2 regions of the Rhodoferax sp. EU05-FHT12H12 genome follow, and region 2 is predicted to be linked to the other one. Evidence: predicted binding sites of a transcription regulator. Region 2 holds the regulator's gene; the other holds the start of a gene.

Region 1 (8,817 bases), on a different contig from region 2:
TGATGCTGCGCTTCCCGCCCAAGCTGGACCCCGAGGGTGCGCTCAAGGCCAAGCGGGATCTGGACCGGCTGATGCGCGCCGCTGCTTTCTGGGACAAAGCCGGGCGCTAAGCCCGCATTCCTGCACACCATGTCGCCAGCCTTGTACGACCTGTCTCCCGTCTTGCGCCTGCTCCTGGTGGGCGGGGTGCTGACTGCCGTGCCACTGCTCTGGGTATTGCTGCGCCACCGGCGCACCAGCCCCATGGGCCGCTACCAGGCGCTCACCGTGGTGACCCTGTTTTTGACCTTTGACCTGGTGCTGTTCGGCGCCTTTACGCGTCTGACCGACAGTGGTTTGGGCTGCCCCGACTGGCCAGGCTGCTACGGCAGCGCCAGCCCCTTGGGTGCCAAAGAGGCCATTGCCACGGCGCAAGCCGCCATGCCCACCGGCCCTGTGACCCACGGCAAGGCTTGGGTGGAGATGGTGCACCGCTACCTGGCGACCGGTGTGGGAGGCTTGATTCTGGTGCTGGCGGTGTCGGCCTGGCTGGGCCGCAAGAGTTATCTGCAGCAACCGCGTGTGAGCCCTTGGCTGCCCACCTTCACCTTGGTTTGGGTGTGTGTGCAGGGCGCGTTTGGTGCCCTCACGGTGACCATGAAGCTGTTTCCGGCCATCGTGAGCCTGCATCTCTTGGGGGCCTACCTGTTGCTGGCACTGTTGACCGTGCAGGTGGTGCGCAACGGCGGCATGGCAGCGGTGGTGCCGTCATGGGTCAAGCCCTGGGCGGTGGCTGCCCTGACCATGCTGGTGTTGCAGGCCGCGTCGGGCGCCTGGGTCAGCACCAACTACGCGGTGTTGGCGTGTACGGAATTCCCCATGTGCCAAGGCAGCTGGTGGCCGGCCATGGACTTTGGTGGCGCACTGGAGCTCTGGCGGCCCTTGGGCGTGGGCCAGGATGGCGGGCACATCAGCTTCCAGGCACTTACTGCCATTCACTTTGCCCACCGCCTGTTGGCGCTGGTCACCGTGCTGCTATTGGCCCGCCTGGCGTGGCGCCTGCGTGCGGTGCCCGCTTTGCGCGCACCTGCGCGCTGGCTGGGCGGATTGTTGTTGTTGCAAGTGGCCACAGGCCTGAGCAATGTGGTGCTGGACTGGCCGTTGCTGGCGGCCGTGTTGCACACGGGGGGCGCGGGGGCCATGCTGGTGTCCCTGGTGTGGACCTTGTCCCTGGCGGGCCAGCCCCCCTTGAATGGAAAAACGGAATGACTGCGAACGCTTCTATGGACAAGCCCTCGGTGCTGCGCCAATTTCACGCGCTGACCAAGCCCCGGGTGATTCAGCTCATCGTCTTTTGTGCCTTGATCGGCATGGTGCTGGCGGTGCCGGGTGTGCCCAGCTTGGCGCAAATTGGACTGGCTGCCATCGCCTGCGCGGGCATCTACCTGGTGGCGGGTGCGGCGGCGGCCTTCAACTGCATTGTCGAAAAAGGCATAGACGCCAAGATGAAGCGCACCGCCTGGCGCCCGACCGCGCGCGGTGAGCTCAGCGACACGCAAACCCTGATCTTCTCGGCTTTGCTGTGCGCGGTGGGCTCTGCCATTCTGTATGTCTGGGTCAACCCGCTCACCATGTGGCTGACCTTTGCCACCTTTGTCGGCTATGCGGTCATCTACACCGTGATCCTCAAGCCGCTCACGCCGCAAAACATTGTCATTGGCGGTGCCTCTGGCGCCATGCCCCCGGTGCTGGGCTGGGCCGCCATGACCGGTGATGTGGGCCCCGAAGCGCTGATTTTGTTTCTCATCATCTTCCTGTGGACGCCGCCCCACTTCTGGGCGCTGGCGCTCTACCGGGTGGAAGACTACCGCAAGTCCGGCCTGCCCATGCTGCCGGTCACCCACGGCAGCGAGTTCACACGCCTGCAGATCTTGCTCTACACCATCATCCTGGCGGCGGCCTGTGTGTTCCCGTTTGTCTATGGCATGAGCTCCTGGCCCTACCTGGTGGTGGCGCTGGGCTTGAGCGCCGGCTTTTGCTGGTACGCCGTGCGCCTGCTGCGCAACTACTCGGACGAGCTGGCGCGCGCCACCTTCCGCTTCTCCCTCATCCACCTGAGTGTGCTGTTTGCCGCACTGCTGGTGGATCACTACCTCTTGTGAGATCTGCCATGCACAAACGTCTTGCTCTTAAATCGATAGCTATTGGCGCAATGGCCATGGGCTCCATGGCTATTTTGACTGCATGTTCGGAGCAAAAGCCCTCGTTCGCCTCGGTGGACGTGACGGGCGCCAACTACGCCAAGGACTTCGAGCTGACAGACCACAACGGCCAGGTGCGCCACCTGACCGACTTCAAGGGCAAGGTGGTGGTGATGTTCTTCGGCTTTACCCAGTGCCCCGATGTGTGCCCCACCTCCATGGCCGAGCTGGCCGAGGTCAAGCAACTGCTGGGCAAAGATGGTGACCGCCTGCAAGGCCTGTTTGTCACGGTGGACCCGGAGCGCGACACGGCACCGGTGCTCAAAGCCTATATGGGCAACTTCGACCCCACCTTCCTGGCCCTTAGCACCACGCCCGACAAGCTCGCGGCCTTGGCCAAGGACTACAAGGTCTATTACAAAAAGGTGGAAGGCAAGACCCCGACCAGCTACACCATGGACCACTCCGCGGGCAGCTACATCTACGACCCGCAAGGCAATCTGCGCCTGTTCACCCGCTACGGCAGCGGTGCCAAGGTGCTGGCGTCCGACATCGCCCAGCTGCTCAAAAGCAGCTCCTGAGCGGATTTAGATAAAAACGGGCTCTAGCGCCCGTGGAATATGCGCAAGCAGCTCCTGTTTTGATAGCTGCTGGCGCGTACTTCAGTCGATCTTGATGCCCTGGCTGGCGATGATGCCGCCCAGCAGGGCCGTGTCGGACTTCACGCGCAGGCGCAGGCCTTCGGCTGTGGTGCCCACCACCGTCCAGCCTTGCTGGAACATCTTCTGGCGCATCTCCGGGCTGCGCGCAATCTCGCTGAACAGCGTGGCCAGTTTGGCCGCTGCTGCTGCTGGCAGGCTGTTGGGGGCGGCCACGGCGTTCCAGATCTCCAGGTTGAAGTTCTTCACACCGGCTTCGGACAGGCTGGGAAGCTCGGGCGCCAGCGGGCTGCGCACGCTGGCCGTCACGCCAATCGCCTTGAGCTTGCCGGCCTTGATTTGGGCGTTGGCCAGCGCCGGGGGCAGCAGGCTCAGATGCAAGTCACCGGCAATCATGGCGGTGGCCACTTGCGGGTAGCCGGGGTAGGGCACATGCACCGGGGCAATCTTGGCCTGCGACTTGAACAACTCCATGCCCAGGTGGCCCACAGTGCCCATGCCGGGGGTGCCGTAGTTCCAGCGGTCACCGGCCGCGCGTGCGGCCTGCAAAAACTCGCTGGCATTGTTGCCGGGGGCATTGGCCGGCGCCGTCAGCACCAGGGGCGACACGCCCAGCAGGCTCAGGGGCTGCAAATCCTTGAGCGGGTCGTAGCTCAGCTTGGGATTCAGCAGCTTGGCAATCGTCATGTTGCCGTTGATCATCAGGCCGATAGTGTGTTTGTCCGTGGCCTTGGCCACGTAATCGGCAGCGATGTTGCCGGCCGCGCCCACCTTGTTTTCCACAATCACCGGCTGGCCCAGGGCCTTGGACAGGGGCTCGGCAAACGCCCGTGCCGTCAGGTCGGGCGACGACCCGCCCGGAAAGCCCACGATGATGCGTAGCGGTTTGCTCGGCCAGGCCGCGGTTTGAGGTGCTTTTTGGGCCATAGCCCCCGTGGATAATGCGCAAGCAGCTATGGAAAGTGTAGCAAGGGTGAGCGCGCGGCGTTGCATGGTGGTATGTCTCCAGAATAAAAAAGCCCCTGCGGGCGGGCCAGCAGGGGCATTGTCGCGCAAGCGCCGCAGCGCCTGGTGTGGGCTCAAGCGTAGGCGGCCAGCGCAGTCTTCATCTTCTTCATGGCCGCCACCTCGATCTGGCGGATGCGCTCGGCGCTCACGCCGTATTCGGCGGCCAGGTCGTGCAGCGTCATGCCGCCGCTGTTGTCGTCGTTCACCTTGAGCCAGCGCTCTTCCACGATGCGGCGGCTGCGGTCGTCCAGGCTGGCCAGTGCGGTGGCAATGCCATCGGTTGCCAGCACATCGCGCTGGCGTGCCTCAATCATGGCCACGGGTTCGTGGTTGGTGTCGGTCAGGTAGGCGATGGGGCCAAACGCGTCTTCGCCGTCGTCGGAGGGGCTGGGGTCCAGCAGCACGTCGCCACCCGAGAGGCGGGTTTCCATTTCCAGCACTTCCTCGCGCTTCACATTCAGCTCGCGGGCCATGGCGTCCACCTGCGCAGGGTTCAGCGTGTCGCGGTGGGTGTCCAGGTCGGCAGCGGCATCTTCGCCCTTGAAGCGCTGCTTCATGGAACGCAGGTTGAAGAACAGCTTGCGCTGCGCCTTGGTGGTGGCCACCTTGACCATGCGCCAGTTCTTCAGGATGTATTCGTGGATTTCGGCCTTGATCCAGTGCAGCGCGTAGCTCACCAGGCGCACACCCTGGTCGGGGTCGAAGCGCTTGACGGCCTTCATCAGGCCCACATTGCCCTCCTGGATCAGGTCCCCGTGGGGCAGGCCGTAGCCCAGGTATTGGCGCGACACAGACACTACCAGGCGCAAGTGAGAGAGCACTAACTTACCGGCAGCTTCAAGGTCATTGTCATTCTTGAACTTGCGCGCAAACTCCTGCTCTTCTTCCAGCGTGAGCATGGGCAGGCGGTTGGCGGCAGAAATATAGGCGTCCAGATTCCCCAGTGGCGGCACCAGCGACCACGGATTGGCCGGGGCCAGGGCAGTTTGGGGCATAGCGAGCAGTGTGGACATGCAGAACCTCCTTGTGTTCAGTCTTTATATTAGCACTCGTCTGAGTTGAGTGCTAAAGAGAAGTTCAATGACCCCAATAGGAATCGGATGAAGTTGTGTAAAGCCCTGCTGCCCCGCGTTTAGGGCATAAAAAAAGGGGCCGAAGCCCCTGTTTGAAACACAGTGGTGGGGTCTCAGGCCCACTGCACCGTGCCCTTGCCGCTGTACCAACGGTCCAACTGGGGTTCCACGGCCGCCTCGATGCGGTTGCGGCGGATCTTCATGGTGGGCGTCAGGAAGCCGTTTTCGATCGACCAGGGTTCGGGGGCGATCACCAGCATCTGCAGCTTCTCGTAGTCGGCCAGTTCGGCGTTCACATCCTTGAGCAACTGGGTCAGGTCGGCGGTGATCTGGGCCTTGACGGCCGGGTCTTTGACCGTGGGGCGCACGGTTTCGGCCAGCACCACCATGGCGTAGGCTGAGGGGTGGCCCACGCCAGAGACCATGCTCAGCTCGATCAGCGGGCAGGCGTTGATGCGGTTCTCGATGGGCGCGGGTGCCACGTACTTGCCCTTGGAGGTTTTGAACAGCTCTTTCACTCGGCCGGTCAGGCGCAGCAGTCCGTCGGCGCGGCGCTCGCCCTTGTCGCCGGTGCGGAAGAAGCCGTCTTCGGTGAACACCTCGGCGTCCAGGTCGGGCCGCTTGTAGTAGCCCACAAACTGGCCGGGCGACTTGATCAGCACTTCGCCTTCTTCACTGATGCGGACTTCCACACCCTTGAGCGGCACGCCCACGCAGCCGGGGGCGTTCACCTTGGCGGTGGAGTTGTGCGAGTAGGCAAAGTCCTCCGTCATGGCGTAGCCCTCGATGAGGTTAAGCCCCAGGCGGCGGTACCAGGCAATCAGCTCGGACGGGATGGGCGCCGAGCCACTGCCCGCCAGCAGCGCGTGGTCCAGGCCCAGGCCCTTGAGCACCTTGCGCCCGACGATCTTGCCCAGGATGGGGATGCTCAGCAGGCGGTCCAGCTTCTTGGGGGGCATCTTGGCAAACACGCCTTGCTGGAATTTGAGCCAAAGGCGCGGCACCGAGATAAAGGTGATCGGCTTGGCGCGGTTCAGGTCCTGCACAAAGGTGTCCAGCGACTCGGCGAAGAACAGGTGGGTGTTGCCATCCACCAGCGATGCGCTTTCCACCCAGGCGCGCTCAAACACGTGCGCCAGCGGCAAGTAGGACAGCATGCGGTTTTTCACGTCCGCCCCGATGCGCGACTTGGTGTCGTGGCTAATGCCCTCGGCCGCTGCGGTGATGCGCTCGAAACTGTGCATCACGCCCTTGGGCTGGCCGGTGGAGCCAGAGGTGTACATCAGGATGCCAATGTCTTTGGCGTCACGGGCCACTTTGCCCTGCAGCGGCTGGGTGCGGGCGACCACGGCGTCCCAGCTCTCGTAGCTGTTTTTGGGCGCCAAGGGGAAGGCAATGCGGGGCAGTGCGTCTGGAATGCCGGGCAACTGCTGGTCAAAGGTGTCGAGCTTGCCCACAAACAGCAGGCTGGCCTCGCTGTGGTCCAGCACGTAGCGCACGGTGTCGGCAGTCTCGGTCGGGAAGATGGCCACGGTGGTACCACCCGCCAGCCAGATGGCCAGCTCCGCCATGATGAAGTGGGCACAGTTCTTGGACAGGATGGCGATGCGCGCGCCGGGTGCCAGGTTTTGTGCCTTCAGGTGTGCGGCCATGCGGCGTGACTCGTCCATCACCTGGCGCCAGGTGTAGTCCTTGACCTGCCCGCCGCCGGTGGGCTGGGTCAGGTAGACCTGATCGGCCAGCCGGGTTTCGTGGTCGTAGACGTAGTCGAGGATGAGTTTGGCTTGGGCCATGGATTTGTCTCCTGTTTTAAAAATGTTTGCAGCATTGTCTGGTGATTTGGCGGCAGTAGAGAGCTTTGGGCGACTATTTCCCTGCAAAAACGCGGTTTTACAGTATTTACCCTAGGTTTTTTAACCGCAAAACTTGGCATTTTTTGTCCTCTTGTGGTCTGCGCCGGTGCTTACGGTGCCTGGGGCACTCCGTTAGCATGAAGGCATCTTTCATCGCACCGAGAACCCCATGACCAAGCCCTCGTCCCCCAAAGCCGCCCTCATCGTCATCGATGTGCAGGAGTCCTTCGCCCAAATGCCTTTTTGGCCAGAAGGCATCCACGCACCGTTTCAGCAAGCCTTGCTGAAGCTGGACGCCGGTGCCCGCGCGGCGGGTGTGCCGGTGGTGCACATCTACCATGTGGGGCGTGCGGGGCCTTTCTTGCCCGAGTCTGGTTTTGTCAAGCCTTTGCCGTGGTTGCCGGGTGCCCCGGCGGTGCGTTTCGACAAACACACGCACAACGCGTTTACCGACACCGGGCTGGACCTGTGGCTGCGCCGCCAGGGCGTGACCAAACTCCTGATCAGCGGCATCCGCACCGAGCAGTGCTGCGAAACCACGGCGCGTGTGGGTTCGGACTTGGGTTACGACGTGGACTTTGTGTCCGAAGCCACGCTGACCTTTCCCATGACACACGCTGGCAGCGGTCGCACCTTCAGCGCGGAAGAGATCACCACGCGCACCGAGCTGGTGTTGGCAGACCGCTTTGCGCGTATCGTCGATGTGGACACCTGCCTGGCCGGTCTGGTCCCTTCATCGAAGCAATAAGGAGAGCTCCATGCTGCAACTGCGCCCCAACTGTGAGTGCTGCAATGTGGACCTGCCACCGGCGGCCCTGAATGCCCGCATCTGCTCGTTTGAATGCACGTTTTGTGCGGATTGCGCCGACACCCACCTGCAGGGCACGTGCCCGAACTGCGGTGGCGAACTGGTGCGCCGCCCCGTGCGCCCGGCGGGCAAGTTGGCCAACAACCCGCCGTCCGCCGAGCGTGTGTTCAAGCCCCAGGGCTGTGTGATGCCGTCCCAGCCCGCATCGGTGGGCGCATGAACGCCAGCCTTCCCATGCGGCCCAAAGACCTGGCGCTGGCGCTGCTGGTCATTCTGGTCTGGGGTGTCAACTTTGCCGTCATCAAGGTGGGGGTGGTGGGCATCCCGCCCTTGTTGCTGGGCGCCTTGCGTTTCATGCTGGCGGCGTTTCCGGCGCTGCTGTTTCTCAAGCCGCCCAAGGTGCCGCTGCGCCTGTATCTCGCCTACGGCCTCACCATTTCGGTGGGGCAGTTTGCGTTTCTGTTCAGCGCCATCCACGTGGGCATGCCGTCCGGCCTGGCTTCGCTGGTGCTGCAGTCGCAGTCCTTCTTCACGCTGCTGCTGGCAGCCTGGTGGCTGAAGGAGCGCTGGCAGGCCAACCAGATGGCGGGACTGTTGCTGGCCGCTGTGGGGCTGGTGCTGATTGGCAGCGCCAGCGGCTCGGCCAATGGCGTTTCCATGCCCTTGTTGGGCTTTCTGCTCACCATGGCGGCCGCGGTCATGTGGGCCTGCGGCAACATCGTCACCCGCGCGGTGGGGCGCTACGGCCCCATGAACCAACTGGCCTTTGTGGTCTGGGCCAGCCTGGTGCCGCCGTTGCCGTTTTTGGGCCTCTCAGCCTGGCTGGAGGGGCCAGACGCCATGCTGCAAGCCCTGCAACACATCGACCTGGCGGCCGTGGGCGCCATTGCCTACCTGGCGTGGGCCGCCACCCTGTTGGGCTACGGCTTGTGGACGCACCTGATGTCGCGCTACCCCACCAACCGTGTGGCGCCGTTCACGTTGCTGGTGCCCATTGTTGGCCTGAGTACGGGCTGGCTGGTGTTTGGCGAGGCGCTGCGCCCCATTCACTTTGCGGGTGGTGCCTTGCTGATGGCGGGCCTGCTGGTGAATGTGTTTGGTGCTCCACTGTTCGCCCGCATCAAGGAGTTGGCATGGAAGACCTGACACTTTCCATTTACCTGGTGCTCACGCCCAATGTGCTGATGCTGGACTACGCAGGTCCGGCCGAGGCGCTGCGCATGGCGCGTGACATGG
Region 2 (8,817 bases):
TGGGTTCACTACCGGTGGCGCTCAGGCCACCCCTTCATTCCAATGCATCTTCTGGCGCAGGGTGTCAAAGTAGGTCCAGCCCACGGGATGCAAAAAGCGCACCTTGTGCTCCGAGCGGGTCACCTCAATGCGGTCGCCGTGCATCAGGCTGGCCAGGCTCTGCATGTCAAAGTTGGCACTGGCATCGCGACCTGCTACGATTTCGATAGCTATCCGCGCAGTATCGGCGAGGGCTATCGGCCTATTTGATAATGTATGGGGGGCAATCGGCACCATCACCCAGGCGGCGATCGAGGGGTGCAACAGCGGCCCGCCGGCTGACATGGCGTAGGCGGTGGAGCCCGTGGGCGAGGCGATGATCAGCCCGTCCGCCCGCTGGTTGGCCACAAAGTGCCCGTCCACCTCCACGCGCAGCTCCACCATGCCCGAGGTGGCGCCGCGGTTCACCACCACGTCGTTCATGGCCTCGGCCTCAAACACGCAGTGGCCGTCGCGCATCACACGCGCATGCATCAGGGCGCGGTCGTCCACCTCGTAGTGGCCGGCCAACATGGGGGCCAAGGTGGTTGTGTACTGTTCGAAGCGGATGTCGGTAATAAACCCCAGTCGCCCGGAGTTGATGCCGATCAGCGGCACCCGGTAGCGCGCCAGCTGGCGGCCAATGCCCAGCATGGTGCCGTCGCCGCCCACCACCAGGGCCAGGTCGCAATGGCTGCCAATGCCAGCCACATCCAGGGTGGTGTAGTTGCTCAGGCCCGTATTGGTGGCGGTGTCTGCCTCAATCACCACCTCGCAGCCCTGGTCCATCAAATAGTGGGCAATCTCGTCCAGCGATTTGCGGGACGACGCCCCCGCAGCGCTGGTGCCGGTGGATTGGTACTTGCCGATCAGAGCGACATGCCTAAATTGGGACAACATGCGCAAATTAGACACTAAATAGGTTACTAAAATGGCCGCATGCTCGATGATCGTTCCAAGTTGTTGATGAAGGCGCTGGTCGAGCGTTATATCGCCGATGGACTACCCGTTGGCAGCCGCACCTTGTCCAAGGCCTCGGGCCTGGAACTATCCCCCGCCACCATCCGCAACGTCATGGCGGACCTGGAGGATTTGGGCCTCATCGTCAGCCCCCACACCTCGGCCGGACGCATTCCCACCGCACGCGGCTACCGCCTGTTTGTGGACACCATGCTCACCGTGCAGCAGGGCCATATGCCCACCCACAGCCTGGCACCCGACCAGCCGCAACGTGTCATCTCCAACGCGGCCAACCTCTTGTCCAGCCTCTCGCAGTTTGTGGGCGTGGTCATCTCGCCGCGCCGCACCTCGGCGTTTCGGCACATCGAATTCTTGCGCCTGTCCGAAAAGCGGCTCTTGGTCATCATCGTGTCGCCCGATGGCGATGTGCAAAACCGCGTCATCTACACCGAGGTGGACTACGCCCAAAGCCAATTGGTGGAGGGCGCCAACTTCCTCAACACCCACTACGCCGGGCTGGAGATCGAAGAGGTGCGCAAGCGCCTGCAAAACGAGGTGGACAGCCTGCGCAGCGAGATTGCCACCCTGATGCAGGCTGCTGTGCACGCCAGCTCCGAGGCCATCAGCGAGTCGCAGGATGAGGTGGTGATCTCTGGCGAACGCAATCTGCTCTCGGTGTCTGACTTTTCCAGCGACATGGGCCACCTGCGCCGTGCGTTTGACCTGTTTGAGCAAAAAGCCCAACTCATGCGCCTGCTGGACGTGACCGGCCAGGCCGAAGGCGTGCGCATCTTCATTGGCGGCGAGAGCCAGGTGGTGCCTTTTGAAGACCTGTCCATCGTCAGCAGCCCCTACGAGGTGGACGGCAAAGTGGTCGGCACGCTGGGCGTGATTGGCCCCACGCGCATGGCCTACGACCGCATGATCCAGATCGTGGACATCACCTCCAAGCTGGTGAGCAACGCGCTGAGCCACCACAAATAGCCCGCGCCACCCCGGTACAATCCGCGCTTCGGTTGGGGCGTTAGCTCAGTTGGTTAGAGCAGAGGACTCATAATCCTTTGGTCCACGGTTCAAGTCCGTGACGCCCTACCATTCCATGCACCAAGCCTGTTGTTCCCCGGACCGCAGGCTTTTTTTGTGTCCGTGGTTGAGTTGACTTTGCGCAAGGTGTTCGGTCTTGGATAAGACTACCCTGCAGGTGTACTTCTTTTGAAAGGGAACACACCATGTCGCATTACCACGCAGTTGTCTGGCTCGATCATTCGGAGGCGCATGTCATGCACATTGCGCCGGATGATGTGGAAGCATCCGTCGTGCGCCCCAAGCACCCGCATTCGCAGGTACACGCCAAGGGTGGCGTGGTGGGCTCCGGCAAGGCCGCGGAAGACAAGCAGTACTACCACGCCATTGCCGAGGCGCTGAAGGGCGCGGAGGAAGTTCTGGTGGTGGGTCCGGCGCAGGCCAAGCTGCAACTCATCAAACATCTGCACAGCCACGACCCGCAAGTGGGGGACAAGGTGGTGGGTGTGGAGAGCATTGACCACCCCAGCGACGCGCAATTGGTGGCCTATGCCCGCAAGTACTTTGTGGCCAAGGACCAGATGCTGGCCTGAGCCCGCCCTGCTACGGCGGCGCCGCGGGCTGCGGCCTAGCGCTGTTGCTGTTTGAATTTGGAGTTCACCGCGGCCGGGTGGTGCCCTACAAACAGGGTGGTCACCCCGACCATGAGTGCATGGGCGCGGGTTTCGTCTTGGTGGTCGCACAGGGCTTGCATGAGGTCGGAGCGCAAATACCAAAGTTCGCCCACGTCGCGTGCGTAGCTGATCTTGAACTCCAGGTGGAAGTCCGCCGCACGGCAGTAGCTGCGCACCACGCTCAGCATGGCGTTGCGGATTTTCTCGAGGGCGTCCTCAGGGCTCTCCAGGGGCTCGGGAGCCAAAAAATTCCAGAAGCTGTTTTTGATGCGCATGTCGTCAGTCCTTGTGGTTACCGACGCCGCACTCGGGTGCGTTGTGGTAACTCATGTCCGCAGTGTGCCCTGCGCGTGTGAAGGCTGTCTGACAAAGCGTCACTTTGGCAAAGCGTTGTGCCAGCAATTACAAAGCGTTACTGCGCAATACCGCACATGCGGGGGCGGGCGCATGCGGATTGCAGAAATAGAATGGTTCGCATCGGGTTCGCCCTTTTGCACAAGGACTTTTCATGAAGGCGCTTCGCGTTGTTGGGTTGGCTGTCATCGCCATCGTGGGCCTGCTGGCCCTGGCTGTGGGCGTGCTCTACGCCTTGTTTGATGGCGACAAGATCAAGGCCGAGATCAGCCGCACGGTGCTGGAGCAGAAGCAGCGCACGTTGGTGATTGCGGGCCAGCCCAAGCTCTCGGTGTGGCCGAATGTGGGCATTCAGTTGGACGGCGTGACGCTCTCCGAGCACGCCAGCAAAGACGAGTTTGCCGCGCTGCAATCGGCCCGCATCTCGGTGGCGCTGATGCCGCTGCTGAGCAAGCAAGTGCAGGTGCGTGCGTTGGACATCGAAGGCCTGAAGCTCACGCTGGTGAAGAAAAAAGACGGCACGCTGAACATTGCCGACCTGCTGGGCCAGCCCACGCCGCCCGAAGCGGGCAAGCCCGCTGAACCTGCCAAGCCGGCCGAGCCGGCCGAGCCGCTGCAGATTGATGTTTCCAGTATCCGCATTGCCAACGCCCAATTGACGTGGCGCGATGAAAAGGCGGGCAGCAGCACCGTGTTGTCGAATCTGAGCCTGTCTACCGGCCAGGTGCTGGCGGACACGGGCAAGAAGACGGCTGCGGTAGACAAGCTCAGCCTGTCGGCCAAGGGCCAGAGCGGCACCGACGCATTTACGGTGGCGCTGGACGCGCCCCAGCTCAGCCTGTCGCCCGAGACATCAGGGGGTAAGGCCATCACGCTGTCGGCCACGCTGCAAGGTGTGGGCCGCAACGCCACGGTGAACCTGGTGTTGAACGGCGTACAGGGCAATGCCGATGTGCTGAAGATTGCCAGCCTGGCGCTGAAGCTGGATGCCAAGGCGGGCGATGCGGCCATCAAGGGCCAACTGAGTTCGCCCGTAGCGGTGAACGTGGCCGGGCAAAGTGTGGTGCTGGCCAAGCTTGCTGGCAGTCTGGACCTGGCCCACCCCGGCATGCCCATGAAGAGCGTGACACTCCCCGTCAATGGCAGCCTGAAGGTGGACGCGCTGCAGCAAACCGCTGCATTGGAGTTGGCCACGCAGTTTGACGAATCCAAGATCGCCACCAGCGTGAAGGTGGCCAAGTTTGCGCCGCTGGTGCTGGCGTTTGACCTGGACGTGGACACGCTCAACGTGGACAAGTACCTGCCACCCAAGCCCGCTGCCGCAGCACCCGCCAAAGAAGCCACTGCCGGCAAAGAGGCGCCCATGGACCTGAGCGCGCTCAAGGGGCACACGGTGAACGGCGCCATCCGCATTGGCGCGCTGCAGGTGTCCCACCTGAAGCTGGAGAAGATCAACGCCAAACTGGCGCTGGCTGGTGGCAAGCTGGACGTGGCGCCCCTGTCGCTGAACCTGTACGAGGGCAGCACCAGCGGCAGCCTGTCGGTCAATGCCAATGGCAACGCGGTGGCCATCAAGCAGGCGATGGTGGGCATCAGCATCAACCCGCTGATGAAAGACCTGGTGGCCAAGGACCTGCTGGAGGGCAAGGGCAATGTGACGCTGGACATCAACACCCGCGGTGACACGGTGGGCGCCATGAAGAAGGCACTGGGCGGCAGTGCGTCGCTGGCGCTCAAAGACGGCGCCATCAAAGGCATCAACCTCGCGCAAAGCCTGCGCGATGTGAAAGCCAAGCTGGGCCAGGCCGACAGCACGCAGGCGGCCAATGCGAACCAGAAGACCGATTTCTCGGAGTTGACCGGCTCCTTCAAGATCGCCAACGGCGTGGCGCACAACGAGGACCTGGCGATGAAGTCCCCCTTCATCCGCCTGGGCGGCGCGGGCGATGTGGATGTGGGCGCAGGCCAGATGAACTACCTGGCCAAGGCCACGGTGGTGGCCAGCGGTGAAGGGCAGGGCGGCAAGGAGGCCGGCCAACTCAAGGGCCTGAGCGTGCCGGTGCGCGTGAGTGGCCCCTTTGAAGCCCTGAGCTACAAGATCGAATTCGGCGCCATGCTGGAAGACGCCACCAAGGCCAAGGTGGAAGAGAAGAAGCAGGAGATCAAGGCCAAGGCCGAAGAGGCCGTGAAGGACAAGGCCAAGGACCTGTTCAAAGGCTTGCTGGGCAAATAATTCCTGCTGCCAGACACGAAAATGCTCCTTTTTTAGGAGCTATTCGTGCAATATCCACGGGGACTAGAGGCCAATTTGGCTTATTTTTTACCCGAACGTTCGCGCTCGGCCAGATGACCGCGGCAACTGGCGTTGATGACGCGCAGTTCGGCTAGCGTGGCGTCGATCTGGGCGCGCTTCGTTTCCAGGTCGGCAATCTCGGCGTCGGTGCGTTCGATGACGTACTGCAGTTGCTGCACGCGGCCTTCGCCCTGGTCGCCATACAAGTCCAGGTAACGCTTGATCTCGGACAGCGGTGAGCCAATGGCCTTGGCGCGCAGGATGAGCGCCAGGCGCGCGCGGTCACGCCGGGTGTAGACGCGTGCGCCGTTGATGCGGCGTGGGCTGAGCAGGCCCTTGTCTTCGTAGAAGCGCAGCGCGCGCAGCGTGATGCCGAACTCGCGGCACAGCTCGGTGATGCCGAACAGCTCGGCCGTGCCCTCGTCGCGGTGGGAGGCGACGAAGGCCTGCGCGTCTGCCACCGCGGTGTCGGTGGTCACGGGCTTAAATGACACGTTGCAGGCGCATGGCGACGCCCATATCGCCACTGACCTTGAGCTTGCCGGCCATGAAGCCGGTGGCAGGTTCCAGGTCGCCGTCCAACAGGGCTTGCAGGTTCTCCAGCGTGATGCCCACGGTGCAATCGGCATCGGTGTTGTCGTTGCTCACGCTGTTGGGGGTGCTCATGCCGTCGATGACGATCACGCCGTCGGCGCCCATGTCGAACTTCAGGGTGGCGTTGAGGCCGCTGTCGGCGCCCACTTTGGCGCGGATGGCTTCGGTTGCGGAGGCGAGGGACATGGTGGTTTCCTTGAGAGTTGGAGGGAGGTTCGGGCTGGATGGTATCCGCGCAGCATAACGTAAAGCATAGTGAAAACACCTATACGGCAACAGGTTGACGTTAACGTAACCGTGGCCTCTAATGCGACAAGACCTTTGAAGGACCTGTTGCCATGCCCGCTCTCCGCTCCAAGATCAACCCCCGCTCGGCCGGCTTTGCGGCCAATGCCCTGCGCATGACCGAGCTGCTGGCCGAGGTGCAGCGCCTGGAAGGCCTGGTGATTGCCGAGTCTGAATCCAAGCGAGAGAAGTTCGAGAAGCGCAAGCAACTGCTGCCGCGTGAACGTGTGGCCCGCTTGCTGGACCGCGGCACACCATTTCTGGAGCTCAGCCGCCTGGCGGGCCTGAACATGCACGACGACGACGGCAAGAACGCTGTGCTGGGCGGCGGCTCCATCGTCGGCATTGGCGTGGTGGCAGGACGGCGCTGCATCGTGTCCGCCAGCGACAGCGCGGTGAAGGGCGGCACCGTGGCGCCCATGGGCTTGAAGAAAGCGCTGCGCGCGCAGGAGATTGCGCTGGAGAACAAGTTGCCCGTCATCTACCTGGTGGAGAGCGGCGGCGCCAACCTGATGTATCAGGCCGAAATTTTTGTGGAAGGCGGGCGCAGCTTTGCCAACCAGGCGCGCATGTCAGCCGCGGGCATTCCGCAGATCTCGGTGGTGCATGGCTCCAGCACGGCGGGCGGTGCGTATCTGCCGGGCCTGTCGGACTACGTGGTGCTGGTGCGCGGGCGCAGCAGCATCTACCTGGCCGGCCCGCCGCTGGTGAAGGCCGCCATGGGCGAGGACTGCACCGACGACGAGCTGGGCGGTGCCGAGATGCATGCGCAAGTGACCGGCCTGGGCGAGTACCTGACCGAGGACGACGCCCATGCCATCGCCATGACGCGCGAGCTGATGGACAAGCTGAACTGGGACACCACCCCCGCAGCCACAGCGTTTGCTGCGCCGCTGTTTGATGAGCAGGAACTCATGGGCATCGTGCCTGCGGATGAACGCGAGCCCTACGACGTGCGTGAGGTGATTGCGCGCTTGGTGGATGGCTCCGACTTTCTCGAATTCAAGGCGAGTTATGCGCCCGAGATGATGTGCGGCCACGCGCGCATTGAGGGGCGTCTGGTCGGCATTCTGGGCAACAACGGGCCCATCCAGCCCACGGGTTCCACCAAGGCGGCGCAGTTCATCCAGCTGTGTGACCAGAGCGGCACGCCGCTCATCTTTTTGCAAAACACCACGGGGTATATGGTGGGCTCTGCTGCCGAGCGCGGAGGCGCCATCAAGCATGGCAGCAAGATGATTCAGGCGGTGGCCAACGCGCGCGTGCCCAAATTCACCGTGGTGCTGGGCGGCTCGTATGGCGCGGGCAACTACGGCATGTGCGGGCGCGGGTTTGATCCGCGCTTCATCTTCAGCTGGCCCACCGCGCGTACCGCGGTGATGGGCGGTGCCCAGGCCGCCAAGGTGATGGACATCGTCAACCGCGCCAAGGTGGAGCGCATGGGCATGGAGGCCAATGACGAGGCGCTCAAGGCCATGTCCGACGGCTTGCGCCTGCGCCTGGACAAGGAGAGCGCAGCGCTGTTTGGCACCGCCCGGCTGTGGGACGACGGAATCATTGACCCGCGCGACACGCGCCGCTTGCTGGGCTTGTGCCTGGCGCTGGCCGCCGAGGCAGAGCAACGCAAGCTCAACGCCAACACCTTTGGCGTGGCCCGCCTCTGATTGCAAACCCCATAACAACGACCCGAGAAGACACCCATGAAATTCACACCAGAACACACCCAAATCTCCGACACCGTGCGCAGGTTTGTTGCCAACGAGATCAACCCCTTCACCGCCGAGTGGGAGAAGGCGGGCATCTTCCCCGCGCACGCACTCTTCAAGAAGATGGGGGACCTGGGCCTCTTGGGCATCAAGTACCCCACCGAATTTGGTGGCATGGGGCTGGACTTCAGCTACTCCATGGTGGCGGCCGAGGCCCTGGGCGACTGCAATGTGGGCGGTGTGCCCATGGCCATTGGTGTGCAGACCGATATGTGCACCCCCGCGCTGGCACGTTTTGGCAGTGACGAGCTGCGCGCGGCCTACCTGGCCCCGGCCATTGCGGGCGACATGGTGGGCTGCATCGGTGTGAGCGAGGCCGGTGGCGGCTCGGACGTGGCGGCGCTCAAGACCACGGCGCACAAAGACGGTGGTGACTACGTCATCAACGGCTCCAAGATGTGGATCACCAACGGCATGCAGGCCGACTGGTGCTGCCTGCTGGCCAACACCAGCGAAGGCGCGGTGCACAAAAACAAGTCGCTCATCATCGTGCCCATGGATGCGCCCGGCATCACGCGCCAGAAGATCGAGAAGATCGGCATGCACAGCAGCGACACGGCCCAGCTGTTCTTTGACAACGTGCGCGTGCCCCAGCGCAACCTGATTGGCCAGGAGGGCATGGGCTTCATGCTGCAAATGTTGCAGTTTCAGGAAGAGCGCTTGTATGGTGCTGCGGGCAGCCTGCGCTCGCTGGACAACCTGATCGACCAGACCATTGCCTATACCCGCGAGCGCAAGACCTTTGGCCAGCCGATTCTGAACAACCAGGTGGTGCATTTCCGCCTGGCCGAGTTGCGCACCGAGGTGGAGGCCCTGCGCGCACTGACCTACCGCGCAGTGGAGTCGTATG

The links. Region 2 encodes HrcA, which represses chaperone genes, less so after heat shock. Its sites were predicted from a motif close to TTAGCACTCNNNNNNNNNGAGTGCTAA; they were not measured.
Region 1: a site for HrcA is predicted at 4,890-4,916, ahead of rpoH (RNA polymerase sigma factor RpoH). Genes of this name have one in related genera too.

What each region holds. Positions count from the first base shown of each region.
Region 1 covers NZ_JBYTDI010000002.1:716,809-725,625, forward strand. Annotated here, with positions in the region: gene AC3WS7_RS08195 (redox-active disulfide-containing membrane protein) at 1-110, shown strand, start outside; gene AC3WS7_RS08200 (COX15/CtaA family protein) at 130-1,248, shown strand; gene cyoE (heme o synthase) at 1,245-2,141, shown strand; gene AC3WS7_RS08210 (SCO family protein) at 2,150-2,761, shown strand; gene AC3WS7_RS08215 (Bug family tripartite tricarboxylate transporter substrate binding protein) at 2,843-3,832, opposite strand; gene rpoH (RNA polymerase sigma factor RpoH) at 3,919-4,860, opposite strand; gene AC3WS7_RS08225 (AMP-binding protein) at 5,034-6,713, opposite strand; gene AC3WS7_RS08230 (isochorismatase family protein) at 6,943-7,521, shown strand; gene AC3WS7_RS08235 (DUF1272 domain-containing protein) at 7,532-7,801, shown strand; gene AC3WS7_RS08240 (EamA family transporter) at 7,816-8,727, shown strand; gene AC3WS7_RS08245 (GlxA family transcriptional regulator) at 8,715-8,817, shown strand, end outside.
Region 2 covers NZ_JBYTDI010000003.1:388,445-397,261, forward strand. Annotated here, with positions in the region: gene recN (DNA repair protein RecN) at 1-1, opposite strand, end outside; gene AC3WS7_RS11275 (NAD kinase) at 22-918, opposite strand; gene hrcA (heat-inducible transcriptional repressor HrcA) at 958-1,962, shown strand; tRNA gene AC3WS7_RS11285 (tRNA-Ile) at 1,997-2,073, shown strand; gene AC3WS7_RS11290 (translational machinery protein) at 2,208-2,594, shown strand; gene AC3WS7_RS11295 (hypothetical protein) at 2,630-2,950, opposite strand; gene AC3WS7_RS11300 (AsmA family protein) at 3,184-5,262, shown strand; gene AC3WS7_RS11305 (MerR family transcriptional regulator) at 5,343-5,801, opposite strand; gene AC3WS7_RS11310 (SCP2 sterol-binding domain-containing protein) at 5,806-6,102, opposite strand; gene AC3WS7_RS11315 (acyl-CoA carboxylase subunit beta) at 6,255-7,865, shown strand; gene AC3WS7_RS11320 (acyl-CoA dehydrogenase family protein) at 7,902-8,817, shown strand, end outside.